DNA from 4 places in the Alteromonas sp. MmMcT2-2 genome. Region 1 is predicted to be linked to each of the others. Evidence: predicted binding sites of a transcription regulator. Region 1 holds the regulator's gene; each other region holds the start of a gene.
The links. Region 1 encodes sigma-54, which starts transcription at its own class of promoters, with help from an activator protein. Its sites were predicted from a motif close to GTTGGCACGNNNNTNGNNT; they were not measured.

Region 1 (3,146 bases):
CTCGTCAAGGGCGTCAAAGTCGATTGCTGGCGTGCTGGTTACAACAATGGCAATCACTTTCTCAAGGCCCGGCAGGCGTCCGTGGGGCAGGGCGATACCATTGCCTATGCCTGTACTACCCATACGCTCTCGAGCCATCAAACTGTTGAGTACCGTTGCCTGATCAATGTTCTCGTTTTGCTTGGCAGCGATATCAGCGATGATCTCAAGAATTCGCTTTTTACTATTACACTGAACCGCACACTCGGTGCGGTCCAGACTTACGATGGCTTGTATATCCATGCTTAATTAACTACTAATGTTTTTTCAGTTTTTCCTTATGCTTGATTACCTGCCGGTCGAGTTTATCAACCATGCTGTCAATCGCCGCATACATGTCGGTATTTTCTGAGGATGCGAATACTTCAGCGCCACTTAAATGAACGGTCGCTTCGGCTTTTTGATTTAATTTTTCAACGTTCAGGATGACATGCACATTAGAAATGTGATCAAAGTGACGTTCAAGTTTGCTGAACTTCGTATCGACATAATTACGCAAAGAGTCGGTGATTTCGACATGATGACCAGTAAGGTTGATTTGCATATTTCGTCTTCCTTATATTATTAAGCCCGATTAAATAAGGCTTTTGCGTTGGTTCGACGGCGGGATCGACAACGATTCCCGGTACTTTGCTATTGTTCGCCGGGCAACTTTAATGCCTTGTTCGGCCAACAATGAAGCAATCTTGCTATCACTTAGCGGCTTGCTAGGCTTTTCTGCGGCCACTAATTTCTTGATCAATGCACGAATCGCTGTAGATGAACATTCACCACCAGACTCTGTTGCAACATGGCTTGAGAAGAAATACTTCAATTCGAAGATTCCACGTGGCGTATGCATGTACTTTTGCGTTGTCACTCGCGAAATAGTGGATTCGTGCATATCTACCATTTCTGCGACATCATTTAGCACCATTGGTTTCATCATTTCCGGGCCGTGCTCAAAAAAGCCCATTTGCTGCTGCACAATGCAGTTTGCAACCTTCATTAAGGTTTCGTTACGAGATTCAAGGCTCTTTATGAACCACTTAGCCTCTTGCATGTGTGAGCGGATGAACTGTGAATCGCTACTATTCTTGGCACGGCGACTCATTGCAGCGTATTGTTGATTTACGCTTAACTTAGGCAGACTGTCGGGGTTCAGCTCAACCACCCAACGGCCATTTTTCTTGGTTACTGAGACATCAGGAATAACGTACTCAGGCTCTTTAGTAACTAAAGCACTACCTGGGCGAGGATTCAAGGTTTGCAGTAAACGCATTGCCTCGCGTAGCTGATCTTCTTTCAATCGGCTTTTACGCATAAGCGTACGATAGTCTTTGCTGCTCAGTAAGTCAGAGTACTCTTCAATCAGTTGCTTCGCTTCAGCAAGCCACGGTGTGTCTTCTGAAAATTGACGCAATTGCACCATCAAACATTCTTGTGGAGAGCGTGAGCCAGAACCAATAGGGTCGAACATCTGAATGCGCTTTAGCACACATTCTATTTCGTCCATTTCAATCGGCTCTTCCATATCATCATCGTTAACCGCTTCTAAAATATCATCAAGGGTAACGGTTAAATAACCTGACTCGTCAATAGAGTCGATGATTGCTGTAGCGATTGCGCGATCGGTATCCGAGAAATGGGTAAGGCGCATTTGCCAAAGAAGGTGCTCTTGAATATCTTCAGTAGTCTCACCTTGGAAGATTTGCTCGTCGTCATTGGATGGACCTGGAGCTGGCGAAGATGAAGCAGAGTAGTATTCGTCCCATGTGCTGTCGATTGGCAGCTCATCGGGAAGATCGTTTTTCTCAAGTGCATCGCCGGCTTCTAGTGTGTCACTAGATGCAGAAGCAGTGGCCTCAGAGCCGCTGTCATCGTTGTCGATATTGTTCTTTTCTAGTTGCGGCTCGTCGTTACCTTCTTCAACTTCTAATAGCGGATTAGAATCGAGCGCTTCTTGGATCTCTTGTTGAAGATCAAGTGTAGAAAGCTGCAGCAGTTTAATGGCCTGCTGAAGCTGTGGTGTCATGGTAAGTTGTTGGCTAAATTTTAGCTGTAAAGATGGTTTCATCTACGTCTTATTTAAATGCTCTAAATTGAATATACCAGAGCGAAACTGAAAAATGACAATTCGGTTACATTAACTATAGCCTGAATTGTTCGCCTAGGTATACATCCCTTACTTTTTGATTACTTAAAACCTGTTCCGCCGTTCCTTGCGCAATAAGCTCGCCATGACTCACAATGTACGCCTTTTCACAAACATCCAATGTCTCTCGTACGTTATGGTCCGTGATAAGGATTCCAATACCCCTATCGCGAAGATGTTGTATTATCTTCTTTATATCATTAACTGATATTGGATCAACACCAGCAAATGGTTCGTCTAACAAAATAAATTGCGGTTTTGCTGCCAGAGCGCGGGCAATCTCAACGCGACGGCGTTCGCCCCCTGACAAACTCATCCCCGTACTATTACGTATATGGTTAATATTAAATTCATCAAGTAGCGCATCTGCTTCTTCTTCTTGCTGTTGTGAATTTAAATCTTTACGGGTTTGCAAAATGGCCATGATATTTTCATGCACTGTGAGCTTTCTGAAAATAGAGGCTTCCTGCGGTAGGTAGCCAATTCCGCGGCGTGCGCGCTCGTGCATGGGCTGATGAGTTAGCTCATTGTTGTCGATTTCAATCTTGCCTTTATCCAGATTCACTAAACCAACAATCATGTAGAATGTGGTGGTCTTACCAGCGCCATTTGGGCCAAGAAGACCAACAATTTGACCCGTTGAGACAGACAGACTTACATCTCGAACAACCTGTCGTGACTTGTAAGCCTTAGCAAGATTTTTAGCGCTCAAAGTTGCCATTGCTATTCATTGCCCTCGTTGTCTTTTTTGTCTTTCTTAGACGAAGTTTTGCGAATGGTCTCAGGTGTGAATACTGTGGTCACTCGACCCTCACCATCCTTACCTGCGCCGCCAGTCGCTAGCAATTGCTCGGTAATCATATCGAACGTGATGTTGTCACCCTGTACTTTACTGGTGTCTTGTTTCAACTCTGCGTTTCCGGCAAGAGAAATCGTTCGGTTTACCACTTCATAGCGTATTTCATTTGCTTTT
Region 2 (3,146 bases), on a different contig from region 1:
CAGTAATGTTGGTGACAGGTTGCAGTGCAGTGGCAAAACCGCAGATGGAGCATTCAGCTAGTTCGAATGTTCCGGCGTTAAAAGCTAAAGCACTCGACAACGCATTACTTTATTCCGACGAATGTATTACTGAGCGAGAAGTGGTAACGGCACAAAAGATGTGGGGCGACGGCATAGTGCGAATTGGTGCAGTATTTAGCAATGATGGTGATTACTCTGGCGAAGCCGCAGATTTCATCCAAGCTATGTATGGTTACGATTTAAGCAGCGTACTGTTTAAACCAACGCTTGCAGCTAACGACCAGTTCCGTTCAAGCTTCGATGCTGCGCTTTCATACTTTGTTGGCGGTAATGACGCTTACGAAGAGGACAAAGGCTTTGCTATAAAGCCATACACAAATGTGAAATTCGATAATGTGGGTATTATCAACAACAGCTGTCGCATGGCCGTGGCGATGGGCAACTACTTCTTTACTGATACAAAAGGTGGCGAAACGAAGGTGGAATACACGTTTGCCTATGTCAAAGATAGTGACGGCGACCTGCGTATTGTTGCTCACCAATCTTCGTTACCTTACAACCCAAACGGTAACTAGATAGGCCATTGCCCCTCCATTCTTAGGAAGTGTGAGGGGCGAAACACTCTCCCTTTGCAGGCAAGGCGTCCCTTCCCTTTCGCTTTGCCTCTTTTTTATTTTCAACGAGAAAAACTATGTGCGCAAAACGAATTATGACGCGTTGCGTCTTACTACTTGCGATGGCGATGACAGCCGGCGTTAAGTCACACGCCGAGTCAGATTTTCAATCTTGGAATGCCCTCGCACTCACTGGAAATGCCGATGATAAAGGTAAATGGCAATTTTGGTTTGACGGTCATTTACGCTTTAAAGACGACGCATCTCGGCTAGGCGTTTCTATCGTTCGTCCCGGTGTCGGCTACCAACTATCAAGCGATACGACCTTGTGGCTGGGTGTTGCAAGAGTAACGATAGACTCAGACAGCGGTTCAATTGAAGAAGACAGGGTGTGGCAGCAAGCCACGTATTCATTAAGCAAATTTATGGGCGGTACCATTTCAGGTAGAAGTCGTTTGGAGCAGCGATTCAGGAGCGATGAAGGCGATGATACAGGCTATAGGTTTAGACAATTTATACGGTGGTCGAAACCTTTAAATGAGCAATGGTCAATAGTCGTGTGGGACGAGGTATTTTGGGCTTTGAACGACACAGACTGGGGCCAAAATAGCGGGTTTGATCAAAATAGACTTTACGTGGGACCGGCCTATCACCTCAACAAGAAATGGCGCGTCGAGATGGGATACTTACATAATCATATTGCGTCGCCAGGCGCCAATTCAGACGCCATAACAAACCACAACCTTGCTCTCACATTCTTCGGAAGCTGGTAAGAATCAAAAAATAACTCCAGCCAAAGGCCCTTAACACACAAAGAGTAAAGTTGGGTGACTAGGGCCTTACTCAATCATGTAAAAAATGCATTCGTACGTGTAATCGTGACGTTAATTGCCTGCAGATACGGTCTGACAACCAGAGAAAAATTAAATTATATCAATATATTTCAATAACTTAAAAAACAGGCACAAAGATAGCATTAGTTTAAAGTGAAAGTAACGGAAGCAATACGAGGATTTAGTTATGTTAGGTTGGGCAATCACATTTTTTATCATCGCCATTATTGCAGCAGTTTTTGGTTTTGGAGGCATCGCAGGTGCAGCAACAGGTATCGCACAGTTTCTTTTCTTTGTGTTTATCGCGTTGCTCGTAATCTCACTTATCGCAAATGCGTTACGTGGTAGAGCACCAAGAGCCTAAGAGTTAGAAGTATTTTAATAGGAAAAAGGAGTAAGGATATGTTTTCATTTAAAAACTTATCAAAGGTACTAGTAGCATCAGCATTTGCACTATCACTAGCAGCTTGCGGTGACGGTGAAGCGGAAGACGCAGGCGAAGAGCTAGACGAAATTGTTACCGATGCAGGTAATGCCGTTGAAGACGCTTGTGAAGATGTGAAAGAAGGCGTAGACGCTGAAGATAAAGACTGTTAATCACGTTTTTATCAAAAAAGGGTCAGACAATTGTCTGGCCCTTTTTGTATTTACAGTCGACGTGGTTTGACCTAACTGGTTAGTTAAGACACTTCTTCACCGCCTAATTCACGAGCAAGATCGTCTAGTGTAGATAGCGTCGAATCAAATTCACCTACGCCGTAACGGTATTTTACACTCACGTGATGATCCGTACGCCCGAACTTCACTCTTAACCCTTCTGCGTCAATATGCTTCACGGTATTCAAAAAGCGATAGGCAGACATTTCTGTTTCAAATTGAAACTCAACACTGTTTTCCATTTAGGCTTTCCGTTTAAGCAACAATTTCAGGATGAGTATCAATAACTGAAACAACTCGTTGCAGCAAATGGTTATCTTCTTCGCTTATCGAGTCGTATGATAACCAGTCAGCAAGAATGTCGGGAGCTGTTGCCGCTTCGCCTTGTTCCAACTTAGATGTCATCATTTGTAGCTGTACGCTAGAGCGTATAGATGCGTCTGCATCTGGGCTTGGCATACCTGTTGCGACTTCTAATGCTACCGTTAACCATCGTCTATCGTGCTGAGTTGTTTTATTTCCAGTAGACTGACCCAATACGCTTGACCAACGCTTCCCTAACGTTTCCGCTAGAGATTGCTCATCACCACTTCCCTCACCTACACTTAGCTGTAGTAAAGAAATCAGAGCCTGAGCTCGCGCCAATCGGGCTTGAGATTGTGCATTTTTCGCTTGCGCCGCGCGCTTACTTTCAAGTGAATCAATCTTTTTATCTACTTTCGTACGTTGCGCTTTAGGCAAGTCGGTTAACTGAGCGCGAACGTCGCTTATTGATTGACTGAACGTTGCATCATCGCTGTTGATGTCAACAGCTTCCACTTGCTTGAGTAGCGAATCTACTAACGCGTTAAATGCATTATTCTGTACTTTCCGCTCGGCTTTTAAACGTTCAAATACGGTGTCATTGGCAGCCTTAAATTCTGCCCACAACTTACTCTCTTCACGTTTACCTGCATGGCCTACTTGCTTCCATTGGCTTTGCAATTGCTGAGCCTTGTCGGCAGCGCCAGCGACATCTTCT
Region 3 (3,146 bases), on a different contig from region 1:
AGTCTTTTTGATTTTACGTTAAGGGCGAATAGCCCAATATCCAGTAAAAAAGCGTTTTATCTGCGCTACTATCCAACTGCTCAAATCACTAGCGGAATAGGAAATTTTGAATCGCAACTAAACCTTCAGGTTTCCATGAATGGCAACCCTCAAGCCAGAGCATGGGGACAGACACTTGCCAAACAATACTCAAGCGCACAGCAAATAGTTAGCGCAATAATGCGTGAATTTAATCAAGGGGGCTTCCGCTACACCCTATCGCCGAACGCCATGCCTACCGACCCCATCGACCGTTTTTTATTTGAAGAACGCTCAGGTTTTTGTGCCCATTACGCAGGCGCCATGGTGTATGTGCTTCGCGCCGCAGGGGTACCGGCAAGAATGGTGACAGGCTACCAGGGCGGAAGCGCACTTAATGACAATGTGCTTCAAGTAAGGCAGTACGATGCACATGCATGGGTGGAAGCATTTATCGATGGTGTTTGGGTTCGACACGACCCAACGAGTATGGTGGCACCGTCTCGCCTAACCTTTGGACTTGAACGTGCGTTGGAAGAGCTTGGGGAGTCTCGTGAAGCCAGTATTTTGGGCGACCTTAGCAACGCTGCTATTTTTGCAACGTTACAAAGCTGGTTTCAACAGCTCGATTACTCGTGGAGTAAATGGGTACTGGGCTTTGACAATACTGCGCAAACCAACATGCTTGAAGAATTACTAGGCTCGCTAACCCCGCAAAAAATGCGAGTTGTATTTCTTTCCGCCATTGGTCTAATTGGGCTTATTTTAGCACTTTATTTTTTACCCAAAACGCATCGCACCACGTTGTCGCCCTCACACAGAGTTTTACTAAACGCAATAAAATGCGTTGAAGCTAAAACAGGAAAAGAAAGAGGGAATAAAACCTTGTCCGCCTTTATGAGTGAAGTTAACCCTTTGATAAACGAAGATGCTACCAAGGCACTAACACTTCTGTGTGAACTATTTGAGCATGAAAAATACGCACACCGAACACAAGAGGCAAAAGTTTATCCAACCATGAAGCGTCAGCTAAAAATGTTAAAACAGGCATTAAAGTAGGAAATAGTTAAACCGGTTGCACCTTAAACACTCACACTCCCCCCTTTTTAGTGCAGACTAATTAATAGTGCCTTGGCGCAAGCGACTATCAATACAGCCACGAATTTACACAAGCCATTGTTTTAAATAGCAATAAATAACACATTTAGGTACATTTTGGTTATTGGCACTTTTTTAGCTTTGTACAAATGGATAACAAAAGTACGAAGGCGCTTATACAAGTATTAGTTGCCAACGGGCTTTAGAGTACAAAGGCGTACACATAACCGACGGTTTATTTGTTAGCTACCACAATGCATGAGTTTTGGACAAAGGCGTCCCCAGTTCTTTCTTACGAGAGCGCTGCGGACGCCTTTTTTTGATCTTCTGGAACGCATTGAAACAGTAAACGCCAACACACAGATGACAACTTATTAATAACGACAACGTGAGGTGAAACCATGGCTTATCTTCTCCCCGCTGAGTTTGCAACCAAGATGGTAGATGCAGGCGAAGCCAAAATTTATATGTCTACACGAGATACTCTAATCCGCGCTTATATGGCAGGTGCAATATTGGCCCTTGCCGCTGTTTTTGCCGTTACCATTGCCGTTCAAACCGGCGTATTTCTTCTTGGCGCAGTGTTATTCCCAGTGGGCTTTTGTATGCTCTACCTTATGGGGTTTGACCTATTAACCGGCGTGTTTGTACTTACCCCGCTCGCTTGGCTTGCACAGCGACCTGGCGTCACGCCAAAACAAATTCTACGAAATTGGGGATTAGTATTTTTAGGTAACTTTGGCGGCGCATTAACCGTGGCCTTTATGATGTCGTTTATTTTTACCATGGGGTATAACGTGGATGGCGGTGCCATCGCGACTAAGGTAGCCAGCATTGGCGAAGCTCGTACATTGGGCTACGCAGAACACGGCGTTGCAGGCTGGTTCACCATTTTTATTCGCGGCATGTTGTGTAACTGGATGGTGTCGCTAGGCGTAGTGGGTGCAATGATTTCAACTCACGTTAGCGGAAAAGTACTAGCCATGTGGATGCCAATCATGCTGTTCTTCTTTATGGGTTTTGAGCACTCAGTAGTAAACATGTTTCTTTTCCCATTTGGCCTTATTATGGGCGGCGACTTCTCGGTTATGGACTACTTCATTTGGAACGAGATCCCAACTGCACTTGGAAATCTTGTTGGTGGCCTCGCCTTTACTGGACTAACCCTGTACACCACCCACGTTAAGACGCTACCCAAACGTACTATCCCTGTTGATAAAGCCGCTGCATCGCAAACACTGCCTATTTAATTAAGGCGCTTATCTTAAAGCCATCATGCCTTGTCCCTACAAGACACGTCATGATGGCGTTATCCGTTTCCTTGGAAATAACTAATTGGGCTCATAATTAAATATGCAGGTAAGAAACAATTAAACATGAATGAGCGAGCCGCGTTAAACGCCCCAATTAACCCACCAGCTAACACGCTCAGTGTAAGTGCATTTTCTACAGCCGGCGTTAAAGCGATAAACCAAGATGCATATGCTTTTCATGTTTCTGATAACCCAAATCAAAGCAGCGTTTTTGTTATCGCCGACGGTGTAAGTAGCAGTACGGTTAGCCAAGTTGCTAGCGACTTTGCTACCAGTCAGTTTATTAAACTGTTTAATATGGCGCCGGAACAATGGTCGGTTAAGATGCGCGCTGAAACCATTATTAAAGAGATAAACGCGCTGCTTTACACACGTACGCAAAGAAGTCCCTTCTGCTATACACCAGAAAAAGGTTATGTGTGCACGTTAACAGTGGCGGTGGTAACAGGCAATCACATGGATGTATTTCATGTGGGAGATTGTCAAATTCAGGCTATTTCTAAGAACGCACAGTCGCCTGTCTTACTCACAAAACCTCATCGTCAAGTATCGGAAAGTGAGCCTTCGCAGAGTTATCTTACTAAAGCATTAGGCGTTCAAGCACATATAGACATCGACCACACAACACTCACCCTCAACTCATCGAGCACGTTTTCGATAAGTAGCGACGGGGTTTATGAGTTTGTTTCGCTATCTACCATTCTTATGAAAATCAGT
Region 4 (3,146 bases), on a different contig from region 1:
TTGTAGAGATTCAAATTAGCCAGTTTGCTGACCAAGGCCATGAAGAAATACTGGCGCTATTTTTAACCTTGCTAGAAACATCCTTGAAAGGATGCAGCATGGATAAGCGAATGACTCCTGTATTAAGCCATATTCATCGCGACCTTGCCCGAGGCTTTACACAGGTGGAGTTAGCACGGATAGCCTGCATGGGAACAACGCAATTCAAAACACGCTTTAAAGAAGCCACCGGGCATAGTTTACGAGATTACCTTGTAAAAGTGAGGATGGAAAAGGCCAAAGCACTACTTAGAAATACCGATACACCAATGTTGGGTATAGCTCAGCTAACAGGGTATGAAGATGTTGCAGCATTCAGTCGCCGGTTCAAAGCGTATTTCGGGCGACCCCCTAAGTTTTTCAAAAGAAAGTGACTGTGATAAGGGCTTACCTCACATGACGGTAAATCGTTGATAGAGACAACTAGTTAATCTCTTCGTCTTTAGGAAGTTTATTGACTCTGGCTTCTATAAAACGTTTGTGGTCGTCCATTTTGGTGCATTCTAAGGTTCCACCAGCAATCCCACTCAATATCGCCAAAGTTTTATTGGTCGTACTGCTACAGTTTACGCGTTTCGAAGGGCGTCGATTTTCATTAGCTTGTATTTGCTGTGTGCTTGGCCCGCTAAGCACAGGACTATTTTTACGCTCTTGAAATGCTTTTGCTGCCTGTTCTGCGTCTTCAGCGACTTTGTCACTGTGATACTTTTCAAAGTAGAGGGCTGCGCCATCTTTTACCGACAGATTCAACGAGCCTGCGCGCCGATTTGCGTCTTTTGATAATGTGGGCGACGGCAGTGTATTAGTCGGCTTACTTTCAACGGGTACCTTCTGTTTATCGGGCTCAGCATTTTTCTGCTGCTTGGACGCAGGGCTTTCTACAATTTCATTTTTACTATCAAGTGCTTCAGTCGCTTTGGTTGCGTCAGGCTTCAACTCAATTTCTTGCCTTTTAGGGGAAACATCGATTGGTTTAGTTTCTTGTGGTTTAGCTTGGGCAGGAGGGCGTGGAACGGGGGGATAGTACAGTCTGGCGCTTATCTCCGGCGTTCGCTCCAAAACATTTACTCGTGCTTTTTGATTGTTGATGCCCATTTGAGAAAGTATGACCACTACGATGACCCCAAACACATGTGCACAGCCCGAAATTAATAGTGGGCGCCACGCCGTTTTCTTTGCAACGGAATGGTGTTCAATGCTGCGCTCAGGCGCAAAGAAAGATGGGGTGATAGTCGTCATAGTAAACAACAGACCATGGGCCCTATCGAATAGTTCCATCCTAATTTCATCGCACTTTTTAGTCCTCTCACCTTACCGCAACCTCATACCGCTTCAAAATTGGGCAAATTTTTAACAGTGCACCATTAGTGTGCATTATTTTTGTGCGTTCATGAAGCGTTTGCTTGTATGTGTTTGATTTATTTGGCTAATCATTTGTGGCATGGCTCTTGGTTTATCTTCCCATAGTTGGAAACACGACCATAAATCACAGAATAACCAAAACAAACTGGGAGCAACTCATGAAACTAGTCACAGCGATCATCAAGCCGTTCAAGCTAGATGATGTTCGTGAAGCCATTTCAGAAATCGGTATCGACGGTTTGACCGTGACCGAAGTGAAGGGCTTTGGACGTCAAAAAGGACACACTGAACTTTACCGCGGAGCGGAATATCAGGTGGATTTTCTACCTAAAGTCAAACTGGAAATTGCTGTTCAGGATGATCAAGTAGAGCGCCTGGTAGAAGCCATCGTTGGCGCTGCCAAAACAGGCAAAATTGGAGACGGCAAGGTGTTTGTTTACGACCTTGAACACGCCGTTCGTATTCGAACTGGTGAGTCGGATAGCGACGCGCTGTAAGCCACAACGATATATTTGCGGAGAAAACCATAATGGAAATCACTTTTGAACTTGGGTATGCGCTAGATACCTTTTATTTTCTAATCTGCGGTGCACTGGTTATGTGGATGGCTGCAGGTTTTGCGATGCTTGAAGCTGGTCTTGTTCGAGCGAAAAACACCACAGAAATTCTAACTAAAAACGTGGCGCTATTCGCTATCGCTTGCACTATGTACATGATTTGCGGTTACGGCATTATGTACGGTGGCGGCGACTGGGGTCCATTCCTAAGCGGTATCATGGCTGATGGCGCAACAGGTGTCGCTGAAGAGCCAGCAACATATGCACCTTCTGCTGACTTCTTCTTCCAAGTAGTATTTGTTGCAACAGCAATGTCTATCGTATCTGGTGCAGTAGCTGAGCGTATGAAGCTTTGGGCATTCCTAGCGTTCGCAGTTGTTATGACGGGCTTCATCTACCCAATGGAAGGTGCTTGGACATGGGGCGGCGAAGCAGTATTCGGTATGTATACGCTTGGCGACCTTGGTTTCTCTGACTTTGCAGGTTCAGGTATTGTTCACATGGCCGGTGCAGCTGCTGCTCTTGCTGGTGTTCTTGTGCTTGGTGCTCGTAAGGGTAAATACACCGCTGACGGTAAAGTAAACGCGATTCCAGGTGCAAACTTACCGCTTGCAACTTTAGGTACATTTATCCTGTGGATGGGTTGGTTTGGCTTCAACGGCGGTTCAGTACTGGCTACTGCAACTGTTGAAAGTGCAAACTCAGTAGCGATTGTATTTATGAACACAAATGCTGCAGCTGCTGGTGGTGCAATTGCTGCACTTATCGTAGCACGCATTCTATTCGGTAAAGCTGACCTAACTATGGTACTTAACGGTGCACTAGCCGGTCTTGTGGCTATTACAGCAGAGCCTTCAACACCTACACCATTACAAGCTACTTTGTTCGGCGGCCTTGGTGGTATTTTAGTAGTGCTTAGCATTGTTGCACTAGACAAGCTTAAGATTGACGATCCAGTGGGCGCCATTTCAGTTCACGGCGTGGTAGGTCTTCTAGGTCTTATCCTTGTACCTTTCACTAACGATGGTTCAAGCATCTCTGGTCAGCTAATTGGTGCAGCGACTATCTTTGTATGGGTATTCGTAGTGAGCCTAGTGGTATGGCTAGTGATTAAAGCGGTTATGGGTGTACGTGTGAGCGAAGAAGAAGAATTCGACGGCGTAGACATGAGCGAATGTGGTCTGGAAG

Region 2: the regulator sigma-54 is predicted to act here: its motif matches at 1,594-1,612, upstream of MHM99_RS11890 (DUF1328 family protein).
Region 3: the regulator sigma-54 is predicted to act here: its motif matches at 1,240-1,258, upstream of MHM99_RS04015 (formate/nitrite transporter family protein).
Region 4: the regulator sigma-54 is predicted to act here: its motif matches at 1,475-1,493, upstream of glnK (P-II family nitrogen regulator).

Annotation. Positions count from the first base shown of each region.
Region 1 covers NZ_JAKRFA010000008.1:69,771-72,916, reverse strand. The annotation lists gene ptsN (PTS IIA-like nitrogen regulatory protein PtsN) at 1-282, opposite strand, end outside; gene hpf (ribosome hibernation promoting factor) at 296-583, opposite strand; gene MHM99_RS06940 (RNA polymerase factor sigma-54) at 614-2,095, opposite strand; gene lptB (LPS export ABC transporter ATP-binding protein) at 2,169-2,894, opposite strand; gene lptA (lipopolysaccharide transport periplasmic protein LptA) at 2,897-3,146, opposite strand, start outside.
Region 2 covers NZ_JAKRFA010000018.1:36,808-39,953, forward strand. The annotation lists gene MHM99_RS11880 (hypothetical protein) at 1-596, shown strand, start outside; gene MHM99_RS11885 (DUF2490 domain-containing protein) at 713-1,408, shown strand; gene MHM99_RS11890 (DUF1328 family protein) at 1,656-1,832, shown strand; gene MHM99_RS11895 (hypothetical protein) at 1,871-2,065, shown strand; gene MHM99_RS11900 (hypothetical protein) at 2,149-2,367, opposite strand; gene MHM99_RS11905 (DUF349 domain-containing protein) at 2,381-3,146, opposite strand, start outside.
Region 3 covers NZ_JAKRFA010000004.1:30,008-33,153, forward strand. The annotation lists gene MHM99_RS04010 (DUF3488 and transglutaminase-like domain-containing protein) at 1-1,077, shown strand, start outside; gene MHM99_RS04015 (formate/nitrite transporter family protein) at 1,518-2,366, shown strand; gene MHM99_RS04020 (protein phosphatase 2C domain-containing protein) at 2,493-3,146, shown strand, end outside.
Region 4 covers NZ_JAKRFA010000027.1:40,280-43,425, forward strand. The annotation lists gene MHM99_RS14940 (AraC family transcriptional regulator) at 1-413, shown strand, start outside; gene MHM99_RS14945 (hypothetical protein) at 463-1,317, opposite strand; gene glnK (P-II family nitrogen regulator) at 1,560-1,898, shown strand; gene MHM99_RS14955 (ammonium transporter) at 1,931-3,146, shown strand, end outside.